DNA from 4 places in the Labrys methylaminiphilus subsp. lupini genome. Region 1 is predicted to be linked to each of the others. Evidence: predicted binding sites of a transcription regulator. Region 1 holds the regulator's gene; each other region holds the start of a gene.

Region 1 (4,194 bases):
TCGCGCGACGCAGCTATGGCAGGCTCGTCGCCCTTCTCGCGGCACGTTCGGGCGACATTGCGGGGGCGGAGGACGCCCTGGCCGACGCCTTTGCGGCGGCTTTGGAACATTGGCCGGCGGGCAGTGTGCCCGCCAATCCCGAAGCCTGGCTCCTGACCGCGGCCCGGCGCCGGCAGATCGACGCGGCCCGCCGCGCCAAGCTGCGCGGCGAAAAGGCGGACGAGGTCATCCGCCATGTCGAGGCCCTCGCCTCCGAGCAGGCCGAACAGCCTGTCATTCCCGATGAGCGCCTGCGCCTGATGTTCGCTTGTGCTCATCCCTCGCTCGATGCCGCCGTGCGCGCGCCCTTGATCCTGCAGACGATATTGGGGTTCGACGCCGGCGCGATCGCCAGCGCCTTCCTGGTTTCACCTGCGGCGATGAGCCAGAGATTGGTGCGGGCCAAGCTCAAGATCAAGCAGGCCGCCATCCCCTTCCGGATCCCGGAACCCGACGAGTTGCCCGGTCGTCTCGAAGCGGTACTGGAGGCCGTCTATGCCGTCTATGCCGAGGGCTGGGCCGATCCCGAAGGGGCGCAGGCCCGCGAGCGCAATCTGTCGGTGGAAGGCATCTGGCTCGGCCGGTTGCTGGTCTCGCTCCTGCCCGGCGAGCCGGAAGTGCTCGGCCTGCTGGCCCTGATGCTGCATGCCGAGGCGAGGCGGGCTGCACGCCGTAGCCCGGTCGGCGACTATATCCCGTTGGAACAGCAGGATACCACGCGTTGGGATGCCGCCCTGATCGAGGAGGCTGAGGCTTTGCTCGCCAGGGCCGGGCAGGCGCGACAGATCGGTCGCTATCAGCTCGAAGCCGCGCTGCAATCGGCCCATGCCAATAGGCGCATCTGCGCGACGACGGACTGGGCCGCGATCGTCACGCTGTATGAGGCCTTGGTACTACTGACCGCGTCCCCCGTCGCTGCCATCAACAGAGCCGTGGCGCTCGCCCGTCTTGCGGGACCGCAAGCCGGATTGGCCGGGCTCGACGAGGTCGCCAGCGACAGGCGGATCGCCGATTACCAGCCTTATTGGGCTGCACGCGCGGACTTGCTGGCCCGCGCCGCAAGGCAGGAGGAGGCCCGCAACGCCTATTCGCGGGCGATCGGGCTGGAGAGTGATCCCGTCATCCGCCGTTATCTGCAAGGGCGCCTGGCGGCTCTGGGCTGATATCGGCGCCTGCAGAAGCTATTGGGGATAGCGGCCATTGAAGGGCGGGGCCTCGATCCACCATTGCGGTGTATAGGCGCGCTTGATCGGGCAACGGATCAATGTGTCTTCATCGAGCCACAGCTGCCGCTCGGGGGCGGGGGTCATCACGATGGTTTCCGCCGTGCCGGAGCGGCCGCTTCGCAGGGCCTGGTCCTGCGCCGGCGAGCTGCCGCATCGAAGCTGCAGCGTCGCCTGGAACTTGGCGCTGGAAGGCTCCTCGCCATCGGCCTCGATGACCGCGCAATATTTGCCGTAGAGCTGGATGGCAGGACCGGCTGCCCGTAGAAGCTGCACGGAAACCCGGTTGCCTGGCGTCGCCCCCTGCTTGTCGCAGCCATCGTCCTGCAAGGCATAGATGCCGTCGGCATAGTTGCCCGCCTTCTGGGCATAGGACATGCGCGTGGCGGGCGCGCGTCCGGCCTGCCTGACGGACAAGACGGTCCTGATCTGCCTGCTGCCATCGGGTGCGACCTCCACCATGGCCTCGACCTCGCATCGCGAGCCTTCCTTGCAGATACCGGCGACCTGCTCCTGCATGTCGCTGTCGGCTGCGATGAAGCAATCCTTGCCGATATAGGAGCCCGCCAAGCCGGAGCCGGTACCGAACTCGCCCGAACACAAGGTTTTCTTGAGCTTGGCCGCTGCGGCATCGCTGGGAAGCAGCGCCAACGAACTGGCAGTCAAAAGCGACGCGACGAGCAAGGAACGGATCATGGCAACCCCGGCATTTTCTTTGGCAAGTCGTCTTATCGCAAGCCTCTGAAATCGCCTAGATCGGGCGAGTACCGGGTACGTGATGCGACAAGGCCGGCGGCGAGCCGCCGGCCTTGGTGTCGGGCGATGAAATATCCGTCCTAGGCCTGCTTGGCGAAGGTCTCGTCGAAGGAATAGCCGGCGCCGCGAACCGTGCGGATCGGGTCGATCTCGCGCGTGCGGTTCATCGCCTTGCGCAGTCGCCCGACATGCACGTCGACCGTGCGCTCGTCGATGTAGACGTCGCGGCCCCAGACGCTGTCGAGCAATTGCTCGCGTGCGAACACGCGTCCCGGCGCCTGCATCAGGAATTCGAGCAGGCGGAATTCGGTCGGGCCGAGGCGGATCTCGCGATTGCCGCGATGAACGCGCTTGGTCTCGCGGTCGAGGGAAATGTCACCGGCCTTGAGCAGGGAGGCGACGTGATCGGGCTTGGCCCGACGCAGCAGAGCGCGGACGCGGGCCGAGAGTTCCGGCACGGAGAAGGGCTTGACGACATAATCGTCGGCGCCGGTGGCCAGACCCCGCACACGCTCGGTTTCCTCGCCACGCGCCGTGAGCATGATCACGGGCAGGCGCTCGGTTTCCGGCCGCATGCGGATGCGCCGGCACAATTCGATACCCGACAACCCCGGCAGCATCCAGTCCAGCAATACCAGATCCGGCACGCTTTCGCGCAGGCGGATCTCGGCATCGTCACCGCGCGCCACACTGTCGACCTCATAGCCTTCGGCTTCGAGATTGTAGCGCAGCAGCAGGGTCAATGCTTCTTCGTCCTCGACGATCAGAACCTTGGGAGGCATGGCCTATCCCTTGTTACTTAGCCGGCACAGGAAGGTCGACGAGATCGGTGCTGTTGTCCGCCTTGGGCCGCTCGCCGGCCGGCGATTCACCGGTCACCAGGTAATGCACCGTCTCGGCGATGTTGGTGGCATGGTCGCCGATGCGCTCGATGTTCTTGGCGCAGAACAGCAGATGGGTGCAGAAGCCGATATTGCGCGGATCTTCCATCATGTAGGTCAGCAATTCGCGGAACAGCGAGGTGTACATCGCATCGATCTCGCCGTCCGAACTCCAGACCGAGAGCGCTTCTTCGACATTGCGCTGGGCGAAGGCGTCGAGGACCTGCTTGAGCTGCTCGAGCACCAGGTCAGCCATATGATCGAAACCGCCGAAGAGCTGGGCCGGCTGCGCATGGCTGTGGATGGCGACCACGCGCTTGGCGACGTTCTTGCCGAGGTCGCCGATGCGTTCGAGATCGTTGGCCACCCGCAGGGCCGAGACGATTTCGCGCAGGTCGAGTGCCAGTGGCTGGCGCTTGGCGATGACCAGGATAGCCCGGTCCTCGACCTGGCGCTGGAGCTTGTCGATCGCCAGATCGAGCTCGATCACGGCCTTGGCGCGCTGGGTGTCGCGCTTGAGCAGGGCTTCGACGCTGTCGGCTACGCTCTTCTCTGCATAGCCACCCATTTCGGCGATCATGTTGCGCAATTCGCGCAATTCCTGATCGAAGGATGTAACGATGTGGTCGGACATGCCGCCTCCAAATGAATTCGACGCTGGCCGAGGGATCAGCCGAAGCGGCCGGTGATGTAATCCTGTGTACGGCTGTCGTTCGGGGTGGTGAACATCTTGTTGGTCTGGCCGACCTCGATGAGGTCACCCAGATAGAAGAAGGCCGTCACATCCGCGCAACGCGCCGCCTGCTGCATATTGTGCGTGACGATGACGATGGTGAAGTCCCGCTTCAATTCGTCGATCAGTTCCTCGATCTTGGCGGTCGAGATCGGATCGAGCGCGGAGGTCGGCTCGTCCAGCAGCACGACTTCGGGCTTCACCGCGATGGTGCGGGCGATGCACAGGCGCTGCTGCTGGCCACCGGACATGCCGAGCGCAGAGGCGTGCAGGCGGTCCTTGACCTCGTTCCACAGGGCGGCCTTGGTCAGGCACCATTCGACTCGGCTGTCCATTTCCGCCTTGGAGATCGACTCATGCAGGCGCACGCCGAAGGCGATGTTGTCATAGATCGACATCGGGAAGGGCGTGGGCTTCTGGAACACCATGCCGATGCGGGCGCGCAGCACTGCCGGATCGATCTCCTTGCCGATGACGTTCTGACCATCGAGCAGCACGCGGCCCTTGGCAGTCTGGCCCGGATAGAGGTCGTACATGCGGTTGAGCACGCGCAGCAGGGTGG
Region 2 (4,194 bases), 1.3 Mb from region 1:
GCGAGGCCGGTTGTTCGGCCGGCGCATAGCCGAGCCAGCGCGCATAGAAGGGCTGTCCCTCCGGCGCGGCGGCCGCCACCAATTGGCTTGGCGGAGCGTTGGCAGCGGGAGCAGCCATAGCCACGGCAACCGGCTTCTGCGGCATGGGAGCCGGAAGCTTGTTGCCCATCAGGCGGGCATAGACGGCCTCCTGACGCTTGGCGACGGCCTTCGGATCCGCCACGCCCTTGATCGGCTTGCGGGCCACTGCCGCTTCCGAATAGAGCAGGCTTTCGGCTGCGGCATAGGTCACGCGATGGGCGGCATTCGCGTCTGCTTCCGTGGCCGGCGCGCCCGCATCGTTGAGGGCGACTTCGGTCACGTCGACACGCGAATAGGTGAAGGGACGATCCTTGCCGGGGACAGCCGACTGGTCGACGGCGCGCGCGGCGAACACCGGATTGGAGCCACCATCCTGGTAGATATAGTTGACGGCCTTGGTGCCGGAGGCAACCAGCGAGGTGATCTTGGCATCGTCGCCGCGCCGCTTCTCGTAAACGGCGGCAGCCACATTCTGGCTGGCGGGCGCGATAGCACAGTCAGTCCCGCCATTGCCGTTGAAGACATAGCGGCCCTTGCAGACATCGACCTTGACCGTCTGCTTGGTGACCTCGAAATTGTCGGTGCCTTCCTTCAGGTTCTGCCAGAAGCCGATATTCGGGTTGCGGCGATTCCTGGCCATGTTCTCGGGCGTCATGCGGAAGGGCAGCGACTGCACCTGGAACGAAGCCTGCCCGCCCTGCAACGCCTCACGCGCCACGGCATAGATCTCGGCCACCTGCTTGTCGGTCATGGCAAAGCAGCCGCGCGAGGAGCAGGAGCCATGCACCATGATGTTGCCGCCGGCCCGGCCGAGCTGGCGATCGAAGTTGTTGGGGTAGCCGATGTCGAAGGACAGATAATATTGCGAATTCGGATTGAGACTGCTCATGCCCACCGCATAGAAGCCTTCGGGCACTTGGCGGTCGCCCTCGCTCTTCTTCGGACCGAGCTGTCCCGACCAGCGGCAGACCGGATAGCTCTTGAGCAGAGCATAACGCCCGCTCGAGGTCTGCTTCCAGAGCTCGAGTTCGGACTCTTTCTTGTAGATGCGCACCAGGATGGGCGCGGAACGCGCCATGCCCTTGGCCTGCATTTCGGCAATCAAGGCCTGCGGCACCGGGCTAGTCGAACGAACACTTGCGCCATTCTGATTGGAACAGGCCGCCGCCAGCAAAAGGACCGGCACGGCCATTGCAATCTTGCGCATCAACTTGAAGTGAGCGGTCATGAACCAGTGAACCCGTGCAAAGTCAGTAATACGGACTAAGGGACATTTACAATCAACGACCGCTCGCCGCAAGCCATGGGCCGGTCGTGGTTACGCAACAGCGTGAACGGAACCTTAACGGCACAATGCCTGATTCCACGCCCCGCCGATAGGGGCCTTCCACCGGAAACTCGGCCGGGACCCTATAGACTTCCTCACGACCAGACAAGCATCGGCCACAACAAAACTTCATTTCGAACAGGATGCGAGGATACGACATGGAGTCTTTGCCGCCCCGGATCTGACGGATGCCCCCTCTATACTGCTTGTGATACGGCCTGATCCTGGTCCCGCCCGCTGTCATGGACCTGTCGCACGCGCTGGCTATCCCTAGCGCGAAGCGCGTTCAGGGGGAACGCGCCCTCTTCCAGTTCTTTGTTTCCACGCGTCTTTGCAACTCTCGGCACGCTCGCCAAACCGCAAGACGCTTCAGTGACAAAGTCTGTTCGCATCCGCGAAAGGATTGCCATGCGCACGCTCCTCGCCGCCCTTGCGGTCACCACCATGCTGATCGGTCCCAGCCAGGCCGCGGGCATCTATCCGCTCGACCGCGCCACCATCCTGGCCGGCTCGCCTTTCGACTTCAAGGCCGAGTTCGCCGGCACGGTGAAGCCGGAGGATGTACGCGTCACCGTCAACGGGCAGGATTACAAGGGTGTGTTCGGCAAGGACGTCGAGTTCGTCGCCTCCGAGAAGGGCAAGGACGACAAGGATCTCGGCTCGGCGGTACTGCTGCGCGGCCTGACCCTCGCGGTGCCGGGCAGCTACAAGATCGAGGTCTCGGCCGGCGGGCAGAGCCGCAGCGTGACCTGGGACGTCTTCGGCACCGCCGCCACGCCCAAGGCCAAGAACATCATCTTCCTGCTCGGCGACGGCCTGACGGTCGCCAACCGCACCGGCGCGCGCATCATGTCCAAGGGCATGACCGAGGGCAAGGCCAATGGCCGCCTCGCCATGGACGACCTCGACCACATGGCCTTCATCGGCACCTCGTCGACGGACGCCATCGCCACCGACAGTGCCAACACGATGTCGGCTTACATGACCGGGCACAAGACGGCTGTGAACGCTCTCGGCGTCTATGCCGACCGCACGCCCGCCAGCCTGGACGATCCGCGCGTCGAAACCATCGCCGAAGCGGTGCGCCGCACCTCGAAGAAGTCGATCGGTGTGGTCTCCACCGCCGAGATCGAGGACGCCACCCCGGCTGCCGTGGTTTCCCATACCCGCAAGCGCGCCGACAAGGCCGAGATCGTGGGCATGTTCTACGATGTGAAGCCGGACGTCATCCTGGGCGGCGGCTCGGCCTACTTCCTGCCCAAGTCGACCACCGGCTCCAAGCGCAAGGACGACAAGGACTACATCCAGCTCTTCAAGGACGCCGGCTATGCGCTGGCCACCGACAAGGACAGTCTCGCCGCGGCCTCCGGCACCAATACCGGCAAGATCCTCGGCCTGTTCCACACCGGCAACATGGACGTCGCGCTCGACCGTTTCCTCCTCAAGAAGGGCACGGTCGAGAAGTTCCCGAACCAGCCCGGCCTGGTCGACATGACCAAGGCGGCGCTCGACCAGCTTTCCAAGAATCCGGAAGGTTTCTTCCTGATGGTGGAAGGCGCCTCCATCGACAAGATGTCGCATGCGCAGGATGCCGAGCGCTCGCTCTATGAGACCATCGAGTTCGACAAGGCCGTCGGCATCGCCCGCGAATTCGCCAAGACCCATCCCGACACGTTGATCGTCGCCACCGGCGACCATACGCATTCCATGTCGGTGATCGGCACCGTCGACGACAGCAAGCCCGGCACCGACATGCGCGAAAAGGTCGGCATCTATGCCGACGCCGGCTTCACCAATTACGAAGACAAGGACGGCGACGGCTATCCCGACAAGATCGATCCCAGCAAGCGCCTGGCCGTCGTCTACGGAAACTATCCCGATCACTACGAGACCTTCAGCCCGAAGCTTGGTGGCCCCTACGAGCCCGCCATCCAGAACGAGAAGAAGGAATATGTCGCCAATCCGGCCTATAAGGACGTGCCCGGCGCGGTCTTCGTCCAGGGCAACATCCCGCGCAACAATGACAGCACCGCCCATGCGGTCGACGACATCGTGCTGCAGGCCACAGGCCCGGGCGCCGAGGGCTTCAAGGGCTATCTGGAAGAGAGCGATGTCTATCGCGTCCTGGCCGACGCCTTCGCACTCGGCGCTTCCAGCGCCCAGAAGGCCCAGATGCAATAAGGCTTTGCCCGGAAATAAACAGGTCGAATTGGCTCAACCTTTGTCATTGCCGGGCTTGACCCGGCAATCCAGCCCCCCCTCCCGGCATTGAAGACGAGGCGGCTGGATGCCCGGGTCAAGCCCGGGCATGACAAAGGCAGCGTTTCAGTTGTTGCCGACAACGCCTAATGATCGGACGACGGCCTCGGGCGGTTGGCCGCCCGAGGCGATGTTTCCTGGGAGCGCCGACCTCGGCCGGCGTAAGAGCTCACCATGACGTCAATCCCTTTCCTGCCCCGCCGCCACGTCCTCACTTTGCTCGGGCTGTCGCCGCTCCTTCTGGCGCGGCCGGCCCTGGCTACCTCGGCGGCAACGCTCGGCTTTCCCGAACTCTATGGCAAGATCAGCGTGCTGGGCCTGGAGTTCTCGGCCAAGGTCAGGGAGCTCGACGGCAAGGACGTGGTGATGAGCGGCTTCATGGCCCCGCCCCTCAAGGCGGAAGCCACCTTCTTCGTGCTCACCGAAATCCCGATGTCGATCTGCCCCTTCTGCTCCTCCGACTCGGACTGGCCCGACAACATCGTTGTTGTTTATCTCGACGAGAAGCAGACCTTCGTGCAGCCCGG
Region 3 (4,194 bases), 1.6 Mb from region 1:
AGCAGGACGATGCCGAATGTGTCGGTCAGGCTCGGAAACACGAAGACATCCGCCGAAGCATAGGCCTTCGCCAGGTCCTCTCCCTCCAGCATGCCGGCGAAGTGCACGTCCGGATAGTGTGAGCGCAGCATCTCCAAGGCCGGGCCGCTCCCCACCACCACTTTCGAACCAGGCAGCTCGAGACCGAGAAAGGCCTCGATATTCTTCTCGACCGCAACCCGCCCGACATAGAGGAAGATGGGTCCGGGCAGGTCGAAAACGCGCACGGGCCTGGGCCTGTACAATCCCGCATCGACCCCTCGCGACCAGCGCATCAGCCGCTTGAAGCCGCGACCCGCCAGTTCACGCTCCAGGGCCGGGGTGGAAACCATGGTACCCGCTCCGGCATTGTGGAAACGCCGGATCCAACGATAGCTCCAGTCGAGCGGCACCGGGACACGTGCGGCGAGATATTCAGGAAAACGGGTGTGATAGCTGGTGGTGAAGGGGCGGCCCTTCTTCAGGCAGACCCGGCGGGTGAGCAGGCCGATCGGCCCCTCGGTGGCGATATGGACATAGTCCGGCTTCTCGGCCTCGATATGCCTTTCGATGGCGCCGAGCGGCGGCATGGCAAGCCGAATCTCCGGATAGGAGGGCATCGGCACCGACCAGAAGCGGTCCGGCGCCAGGAATTCTATCTCAACGCCCTGACGCGAGGCTGCCGCAGCCGTCTGTTCCAGGGACCGGACAACGCCGTTGACCTGCGGGCGCCAGGCGTCGGTGGCAATCAGGATCTTCACGGGACCGGCTCAGGCGGCACGCTGAGGGACCAGCGTCTCGCCTTGGAGTTCCGGCGGCTTGTTGGCCTGACGAACGAGTTCGCTCCAGCGCACCAGTTCGAAACGACCATCGAAATGCTCGACGATAGCCGTGCAGCTTTCGACCCAATCGCCGGAGTTGATGTAGGTGACGCCATCGAGATCGCGTAGCGTGGCGTGATGGATGTGGCCGCAGATGACCCCATCGCAGTTCAGCCGCTTGGCTTCCTTGGCCAGGGTCTCTTCGAAATGGCCGATGAAACTGACGGCGTTCTTCACCTTGAGCTTGGCCCAGGCGGACAGCGACCAATAGGACAGGCCGAGGCGCCGGCGAATGGCGTTCAGCCAGGTATTGACACCCAAGGCCGTGACATAGGCCCAGTCGCCGAGCAAGGCCAGCCACTTGGCGTGGCGCACCACCACGTCGAAGGCATCGCCATGCATCACCAGATAGCGCTTGCCGTCAGCAGCCACGTGCACCGTCTGCTCGATCACCTCGATGCCACCGAAATGATGCCCGGGGAAATCACGCAGGAACTCGTCGTGATTACCGGGAATATAGACCATGCGCGCGCCCTTGCGGGCCTTGCGCAGCAGCTTCTGCACCACATCGTTATGCGCCTGCGGCCAGTACCAACCACTTTTCAGCTGCCAGGCGTCGACAATGTCGCCGACCAGATAGATCGTCTCGGCGTCATAGGCGCGCAGGAAGTCGAGCAGCATATCGGCCTGACAACCACGCGTCCCAAGATGCACATCCGAGATAAAGAGCGCTCGATAGCGCGTGCCTTCGCTTTCGCTGTTCATGGCACCATCCTCAACCGGCCCAAAACGTATCGTCGAAACAAGCAAGAGAACATAGAGCGCTTGCTTTGATGCGCTTTGCTGCAGACATCAGCGAAATCGACGACGCATCCTGATTGTCACAAACACGATTCAGTTCATGGTTTTATGACAGGCGATATGTCCGATGGGACATCGATGCTCTTTCGTCCCCTTTTCTCTTACGGCGTCTTGCGCGGAGGCTGAATCACCTCAAATGGCATAGACGCTCCGAAACAAAGAACTAGAGCAAACAAGCGTTCACTCATGAACGCCCCCTACTCTAGTGATAGGCGACCCACAGCACGACGGCACCGAGCAAGATGCGGTAGATGGTGAAAGGCCAGGTCGAAAAGCGCTCGAGGATACGCATCAGCCCCCACAGGGCCGCGAAGGACGAAATCGTTCCGACCACCAGGCCGACCAGCAAGATTAGCCAGCCCTCCGTGGAGAGGTGAGCCCGCAAAAGCGTGGTGATTTCGTGCAGGCCGGCCAAGGCAATGGCGGGAATGCCGAGAAGGAAGGAAAAGCGCGCGGCCTCCTCCCGCGAGAAGCCGCGAAACAGCGAGGCGGTCAGGGTCGATCCGGACCGGGACACACCGGGGATCAGCGCGCCGACCTGCGCAAGCCCGACGATCAGGGCATCGCACAACCGCATGTCTTCGACCCTGCGCTCATGACGGGCCATGAGTTCCGCCGCGGCGAGCAGGCCGCCCATGACAAGGCAGGCAAAACCGATCACCGGCAGGGCGCGCAAGGGGCTGTCGCACCGGTTGAGAAGTGGCGCAAGCAGCAAGCCAGCCACCACGATCGGGATAGTGCCCAGCACCACGCCCACCGCCAGGCGAAATTTCGGGGACATCCAATCCCCTGTCCGCACGGCCGCCAGCGATCCGCTGGTGATCGATCCGATATCCCCCCAGAAATAACAGACCACGGCGCACAAGGCCGCAAGTTGCATGGCCGCGGAGAAGGCTGATCCCGGATCCTGCCAACCAAGAAGGGCCGGCACCAGTCTCATATGGGCCGTCGAGGAAATCGGCATCAGCTCGGTGATACCCTGGACGACGCCGAGGAAAGCGACCTTTGCCACCCCCAAAGTCATAAAGCCTGTGTCGACGCCTTCGGTGCAAGCGCCACTCATTCCACACCTCAAGGATTGCGCCCGGCCCAGCACGCACTCCCACAGAGCTTTCGATCGCGGCAACTTTGCGGCAGACCATCGCCGCCAAATGAATTTGCCAGGCAATAAATGGGACGGGGCCGTCGCGGCTGCGACGATCGCCAAGATTAAATCGGACACAACTTCGGCTTGTACCCTTGAAGCCGCCCCTCGCCACCCCCAATTGCTCGATTGCTGGGTTGCAACATGGGAGAGGATAATGACCTCTTGTTCTACACGTGGCCGCTGGCATCCGCTGCATGTCGTGGCGGTGATCGCCGGGTTTCTGATCTGGTGGCCGCTCGGCCTGGCGGCGCTGGCCTATTTCATCTGGGGCGACCGTTTCCCTAGGGAAAAGGTACGTGAGGGCTTCGAGCGGGCCAAGGCCGAATTCGCCGGTTTTGGCCGCGATCAGCGTAGCTATGCCGGCCATGGCTGGTCAGCCACGGGCAATGCCGCTTTCGACGACTATCGCCGCGAGACGCTGCGACGCCTGGAAGAGGAACGTCGACGCCTCGAGGAAGAAGGCCGCGCCTTCGGCGAATTCGTCACCAATCTGCGCCGCGCCCGCGACAAGGAAGAGTTCGATCGCTTCATGGCCGAGCGCAACACCGCTCGCAACGGCGGCGACAGCCATTCCGCCTGATAGGCCAGGCGTCCTTTCCACGAATAATGACGAGGCCCGCGCAGCTCGCTCTGCGCGGGCTTTCTTATTGCCGGGTGCGCAGGCATCTTGCCCATAGGCGCTAACTTTTGCGAATGGAGGCGCAGGTAGCGTGGAGGGTCGATCTCCACAGCTCCATCAATTGATGGAGCGAGATCGACCGCCTTTGTCCTCTATCTGGCTCGACATTTCCAAGATGGTCGATCTGGAGATCGACCCTCCAATCTGGTGCCACCACCCAAAGTTAGCGCTCATAGGCTGGAAGCCTGCTCTTGGAAGGGCACCATTGGAAGAAGGAAGAGTGGGCAAGACGCCAGCGCACCCGTGAAACAATCACGCGCATTTCTCAGACAATACTTGCGATAGGTCCCCTCGTTCGGGCATGATCCGCCCCGGCCGGTCGAGGGTGCACGCCCGATACAGACCGGCCTTCATGATCGATGATTTCAAGGACAGCCCGAAGGGCTGCAGCTCTCGACCAAAGGACTCCACTATGAAGCTGGTACGGTATGGCAAGCCGGGCTCGGAAAAGCCCGGCCTGATCGATGCGGATGGCAAGATCAGGGACTTGTCGGCGCATATCGCCGATTGGAAGGGCGATGCCCTGTCTCCACAGTCTTTGGCCCGGATCGCCCCTCTCTCGCCAGCCTCGCTGCCGGAAGTCACCGGCAATCCTCGCCTGGGCTCCTGCGTCGGCCAGCCCGGCAACTTCATCGCAGTCGGCCTGAACTATGCCGACCACGCCGCCG
Region 4 (4,194 bases), 2.5 Mb from region 1:
CGGAAACGGTGAGAAAGATACCGGGCATGTCAGCTCCTTCATGGGGGACAGCGCCTGTATGAAGTGAAGCTTTCATTCGGAAAAGCAGGAAGATACGATATTATCCATCGGAAAATAGGATGGATAAATGCGCCCCTTCGACCTCGACCTGCTGCAAACGCTCGTCGCCATCGCCGAAACAGGCAGCCTGTCGGCAGCGGCGCCACGGGTCCACCGCTCGCAATCGGCCGTCAGCGAACAGATGCGCAAGCTCGAGCAGCATTGCGGCGTGACTTTGCTGGTGCGCGGCAAACTCGGTGCAAGCCTCACGCCGGCGGGCGAGCGCCTGGTCGTGCATGCGCGCCGGCTGCTGGCGCTCAGCGAGGAAGCTTTTCGCGATGTCCTGGGCATGCCACTTGCCGGCGATCTGCGCCTGGCCATCACCGACTATTTCCGCCCGGCGACGATCACGCTGCTGCTCAAGCGCCTGCGCGAGCGCTATCCGCAACTCAGGCTGCATGTCGCCACCCGCCAGAGCCTGATGATCGAGAGCCGCCGCGACTTCGACATCGGCCTGTCCATGCGCCTTCTCGACGACGACACGCCGGGCGAGGACGGCCGCATCCGGCTCGGCCGCGAACCCCTGTCGTGGGTGGCCTCTCCCACCCTTGCGCTCGATGGCAGCCAGCGCCTGCCGCTGGTGGTGCTTCCCGAGGCCTGCGCGCTGCAGCGCCTGATCATCCGCACGCTCAACCAGGGCGATATCGACTATGAGATCGCCCATTCGGCTGCCGGGGTCGCCGGCCTGCATCTGGCGCTCGCCGCCGGCCTGGGCGTGGCCTGCCTCAACCGTTCCGCCATACCGGCTGGCATGGCCATTCTCGACGCCGGTTTCGGCCTTCCGGCCATGCCCGACATCGAATTCTCCATCCTGCCGCCCCAGGCCGGCGAATCGGCCCTGGTAACGGAAGTCCGCCATTTGCTGGCCAAGGAGCTTGCCTGATCGCCTCGGTGCTCTAGACGCGAAGAGGGCGGCCTTTCAGGGAAGGCCGCCCTCCGAACGCACAGCTTGCAGGTTGAAGGTGCCCTATTTCTGCGCACCCGGCCCGAAGGACTGGCCGTTCACCGTGACCTTGCGGGCGAGACTGTCGAAGTCGATATCCCAGGTCAGCCGGCCATCCGGCCCGGTCTTCGCCAGGCCCTTCAGGAAGGCGATGCCCATGGTGGCGCGCTGCGGCCCGGGGTCGGAGCCACCGGCCTTGCCGAGAGCGGCGGCGACCCCATCCAGATTGGAGGTAGAGACCGTCGCCTTGCCCTGCTGGGCGGGCAACAGTGAGGTTTCCCCCTGCCCCTTCACATCATAGGCAGGCGCCGTCAGGCTCTGGCCGAAGGTGAGCTTGGGCTGGTTCGCCAGAAGCAAGGGCATCAGCACCGCTTTTAACGCGTCGGCCTGGGCAGGTTTTGCATCGGTGCCAGCCTCGATCATCTTGCCGGCGATCGTCTCGAGATCGAGCCCTGTCAGGTTGAAATCGAGGGTAGCTTTTTCCGGCACCAGGGACTTGGCCCAGTCTGGCATCATGCCGTCCGGCAGGACGAGGCCGCTCATGGCCAGATTCAGGCCGACATTGCCTGTCTTCACCAAGCCGTTCGAGGCGAGATTGGTATCAACCGAGGCAATCTTGATGATGCCCTTGGGCGTCCCCACCGTCATGTTGTCATAGCGGATCTGCGCCGTCAGCGTTTGCCACAATGGCAATACGGCCTTCAGCTTGGCCCGCGCCTGCTCCTGGGCCGCCTTGCCATTGTCGCCAGCCTTGCGGGCCGCGAAATAGGCGAGGGCCTGCATGAACTGCGGGCTGCTGAAGCCACTGGCTACGAAGGTCTCGTGCACGCGATCGGCGCGCAGCACCATGGGAGGGGCAGGGTTGGCCGGATCTTTGACGGTGACCGTCTCGACGAGGTCCAGGAGGTCGCCCGTCATGTTCAGGTCCGTCTTGCTGGCATCCCCCACCTTTCCGGTGATGGTGAAATCGATCTTGCCGATGCTAGCGTCGATGTCCTCGATGGGCGAGCGCATCGTGAAGACGGCCGACTCGCAGCTCATTGTTTGATCGGTGAATTGCACGGCCTTAGGGTCGAAAATGCCCTTTCCGATGCAATTCTTCAGGCGCTGGACCAGTTCGCTCTGAGGGCCGGCCTTGGCCGATTTGTAGACGAAATCGAGCGAAGGCACCGTCTGCTCGAAGACATATTTGCCACCTCCCTGCGGCGTAAGGCGGGTGGCAAGCGGACCGAAGCTGAATTGTGCACCGTCAGCAGGCAGGCCGAGCTTGCTGCTGCTGAGATCGTAGACGAGATCGTAGCTGTCGCCATTGGGCTTGACCGTGACAATACCCTTCTCGATCACTTTCGGGCCAAGATAGCGAGCAATCTCTTCTCGGATCGCCTTGGCTCCCTGCTCGGTGGCAGGTTCTGCCATTGCCGGCGGCGAGACCAACCCGATCAGCGCGACGCTCACCAGCATTGCCTTGCGCGCAACACGGTGCTTACGCTCAGATTTCTTCAAGAAAGTCATAAAATACCCGGTCTGCTGCATGGAAGATCCCCGTCTCCCTATGCCATAACCCGATGCGCGCCGCCTGTGAATTTTTGCTGCAGGCCACCGCATGAGACCCGTTCACCGCCCCTCTCGAGCACAGTTTACAATTCCTCCAACTATTTGACATGCCTCTGTCATGTCGGTGGCCAAGAAGGAGCGCAATTCAAGCCGGAGAGTCGCCATGCGCTTCATCGAAAGACCTTTGTCCCGCCGCCGCTTCCTGACCGCAACCGCCGCAACCGGCCTTCTCGGTGCAACGGGTTCGCTGGCGATGCCGGGGGTCTCCCGTGCCGCCGATCGTCCCCAGGTTACGGCCGGCCTGCAGTCGGGCGACGTAGCCGGCGACAGAGCCGTGCTGTGGTCGCGCACCGACCGCCCAGCCAATGCGATCTTCGAATGGTCGACCACCGAGAGTTTCAAGACCGTGAACCGGCTGCCGACGGTGACGGCCTCCCCCGAGACGGACTACACCGTGAAGATCCTGGCGGAAGGCCTGCCGGCGGACCAGGAGATCTTCTACCGCGTGCGCTTCCAGGATCTCGCCCATACCGGCGTCGAGAGCGAGGTCGTCACCGGACATCTGCGCTCGGCTCCGGCCGGGCTGCGTGACGTCTCCTTCGTCTGGTCCGGCGATACCGCCGGCCAGGGCTGGGGCATCGATGCCGACCGTGGCGGCATGAAGATCTATTCGGCCATGCTCAAGCACAACCCGGATTTCTTCATCCATTCCGGTGACAACATCTATGCCGACGGCGTGATCAAGCCCGAGGTGAAGCTGCCTGACGGCACCATCTGGAAGAACATCGTCACGCCGGAAAAGTCCAAGGTCGCCGAGACCCTCGACGAATATCGCGGACAGTACAAATACAACCTCATGGACAAGAATTTCCGCGCGCTCTATCAGCAGGTTCCTGTCATCACCCAGTGGGACGACCATGAGGTGACCAACAACTGGTCGTCCTCCAAGGACCTGCTCAGCGACGATCGCTACAAGGAAAAGTCGATTGCGGCCCTGGCGGCGCGCGCCGCACAGGCCTTCCACGAATATATGCCGATCGCCACCACTTTGGCCGAGCCGCGCCGGGTCTATCGCAAGATCCCCTATGGCCCGCTGCTCGACGTCTTCATGCTCGACATGCGCACCTATCGCGGCCCCAACGGCGACAATCTGCAGGCCACGGAAGGTGGGGAAGCCGCCTTCCTCGGCGCCGAGCAGCTTGCCTGGCTCAAGCGCGAACTCGCCAACTCCAAGGCGACCTGGAAGGTGATCGCCGCCGACATGCCGCTCGCTCTGGTGGTGTGGGACAAGGCCGACCAGAAGAAGGGCTTCGAAGCCGTCTCCAACAACGACAATGGCAAGCCGCTCGGCCGCGAGCTCGAATTCGCCGATCTCCTGCGCTTCATCAAGGCGGCCGGCGTGAAGAACACGGTGTGGCTGACGGCCGACGTCCACTACACCGCCGCCCATTACTACAACCCGGACAAGGCGGCTTTCCAGGACTTCGATCCCTTCTGGGAGTTCGTCTCCGGCCCGCTCCACTCGGGCACCTTCGGCCCGAACGACCTCGACATGACCTTCGGGCCCGAGCTCAAATATGTGAAGGCGCCGGAAGGCG

Evidence for each region. The regulator PhoB, encoded in region 1, activates phosphate uptake and scavenging genes when phosphate is short. The targets are predictions, from matches to a motif close to TGTCATNNANCTGTCAT.
Region 2: a site for PhoB is predicted at 1,647-1,663, ahead of ACN6KF_RS23795 (alkaline phosphatase). Genes of this name have one in related genera too.
Region 3: a site for PhoB is predicted at 1,738-1,754, ahead of ACN6KF_RS10205 (UDP-2,3-diacylglucosamine diphosphatase). Genes of this name have one in related genera too.
Region 4: a site for PhoB is predicted at 2,700-2,716, ahead of ACN6KF_RS05660 (alkaline phosphatase D family protein). Genes of this name have one in related genera too.

The regions. Positions count from the first base shown of each region.
Region 1 covers NZ_JBMDIH010000001.1:3,724,452-3,728,645, reverse strand. Annotated here, with positions in the region: gene ACN6KF_RS17650 (RNA polymerase sigma factor) at 1-1,202, shown strand, start outside; gene ACN6KF_RS17645 (hypothetical protein) at 1,221-1,958, opposite strand; gene phoB (phosphate regulon transcriptional regulator PhoB) at 2,099-2,800, opposite strand; gene phoU (phosphate signaling complex protein PhoU) at 2,814-3,533, opposite strand; gene pstB (phosphate ABC transporter ATP-binding protein PstB) at 3,569-4,194, opposite strand, start outside.
Region 2 covers NZ_JBMDIH010000001.1:5,063,517-5,067,710, reverse strand. Annotated here, with positions in the region: gene ACN6KF_RS23800 (L,D-transpeptidase family protein) at 1-1,309, opposite strand, end outside; gene ACN6KF_RS23795 (alkaline phosphatase) at 1,817-3,589, shown strand; gene ACN6KF_RS23790 (hypothetical protein) at 3,842-4,194, shown strand, end outside.
Region 3 covers NZ_JBMDIH010000001.1:2,160,470-2,164,663, forward strand. Annotated here, with positions in the region: gene ACN6KF_RS10200 (glycosyltransferase family 4 protein) at 1-779, opposite strand, end outside; gene ACN6KF_RS10205 (UDP-2,3-diacylglucosamine diphosphatase) at 789-1,604, opposite strand; gene ACN6KF_RS10210 (undecaprenyl-diphosphate phosphatase) at 1,903-2,763, opposite strand; gene ACN6KF_RS10215 (DUF2852 domain-containing protein) at 3,002-3,427, shown strand; gene ACN6KF_RS10220 (fumarylacetoacetate hydrolase family protein) at 3,939-4,194, shown strand, end outside.
Region 4 covers NZ_JBMDIH010000001.1:1,213,721-1,217,914, reverse strand. Annotated here, with positions in the region: gene ACN6KF_RS05675 (tautomerase family protein) at 1-28, opposite strand, end outside; gene ACN6KF_RS05670 (LysR family transcriptional regulator) at 128-982, shown strand; gene ACN6KF_RS05665 (hypothetical protein) at 1,067-2,497, opposite strand; gene ACN6KF_RS05660 (alkaline phosphatase D family protein) at 2,760-4,194, shown strand, end outside.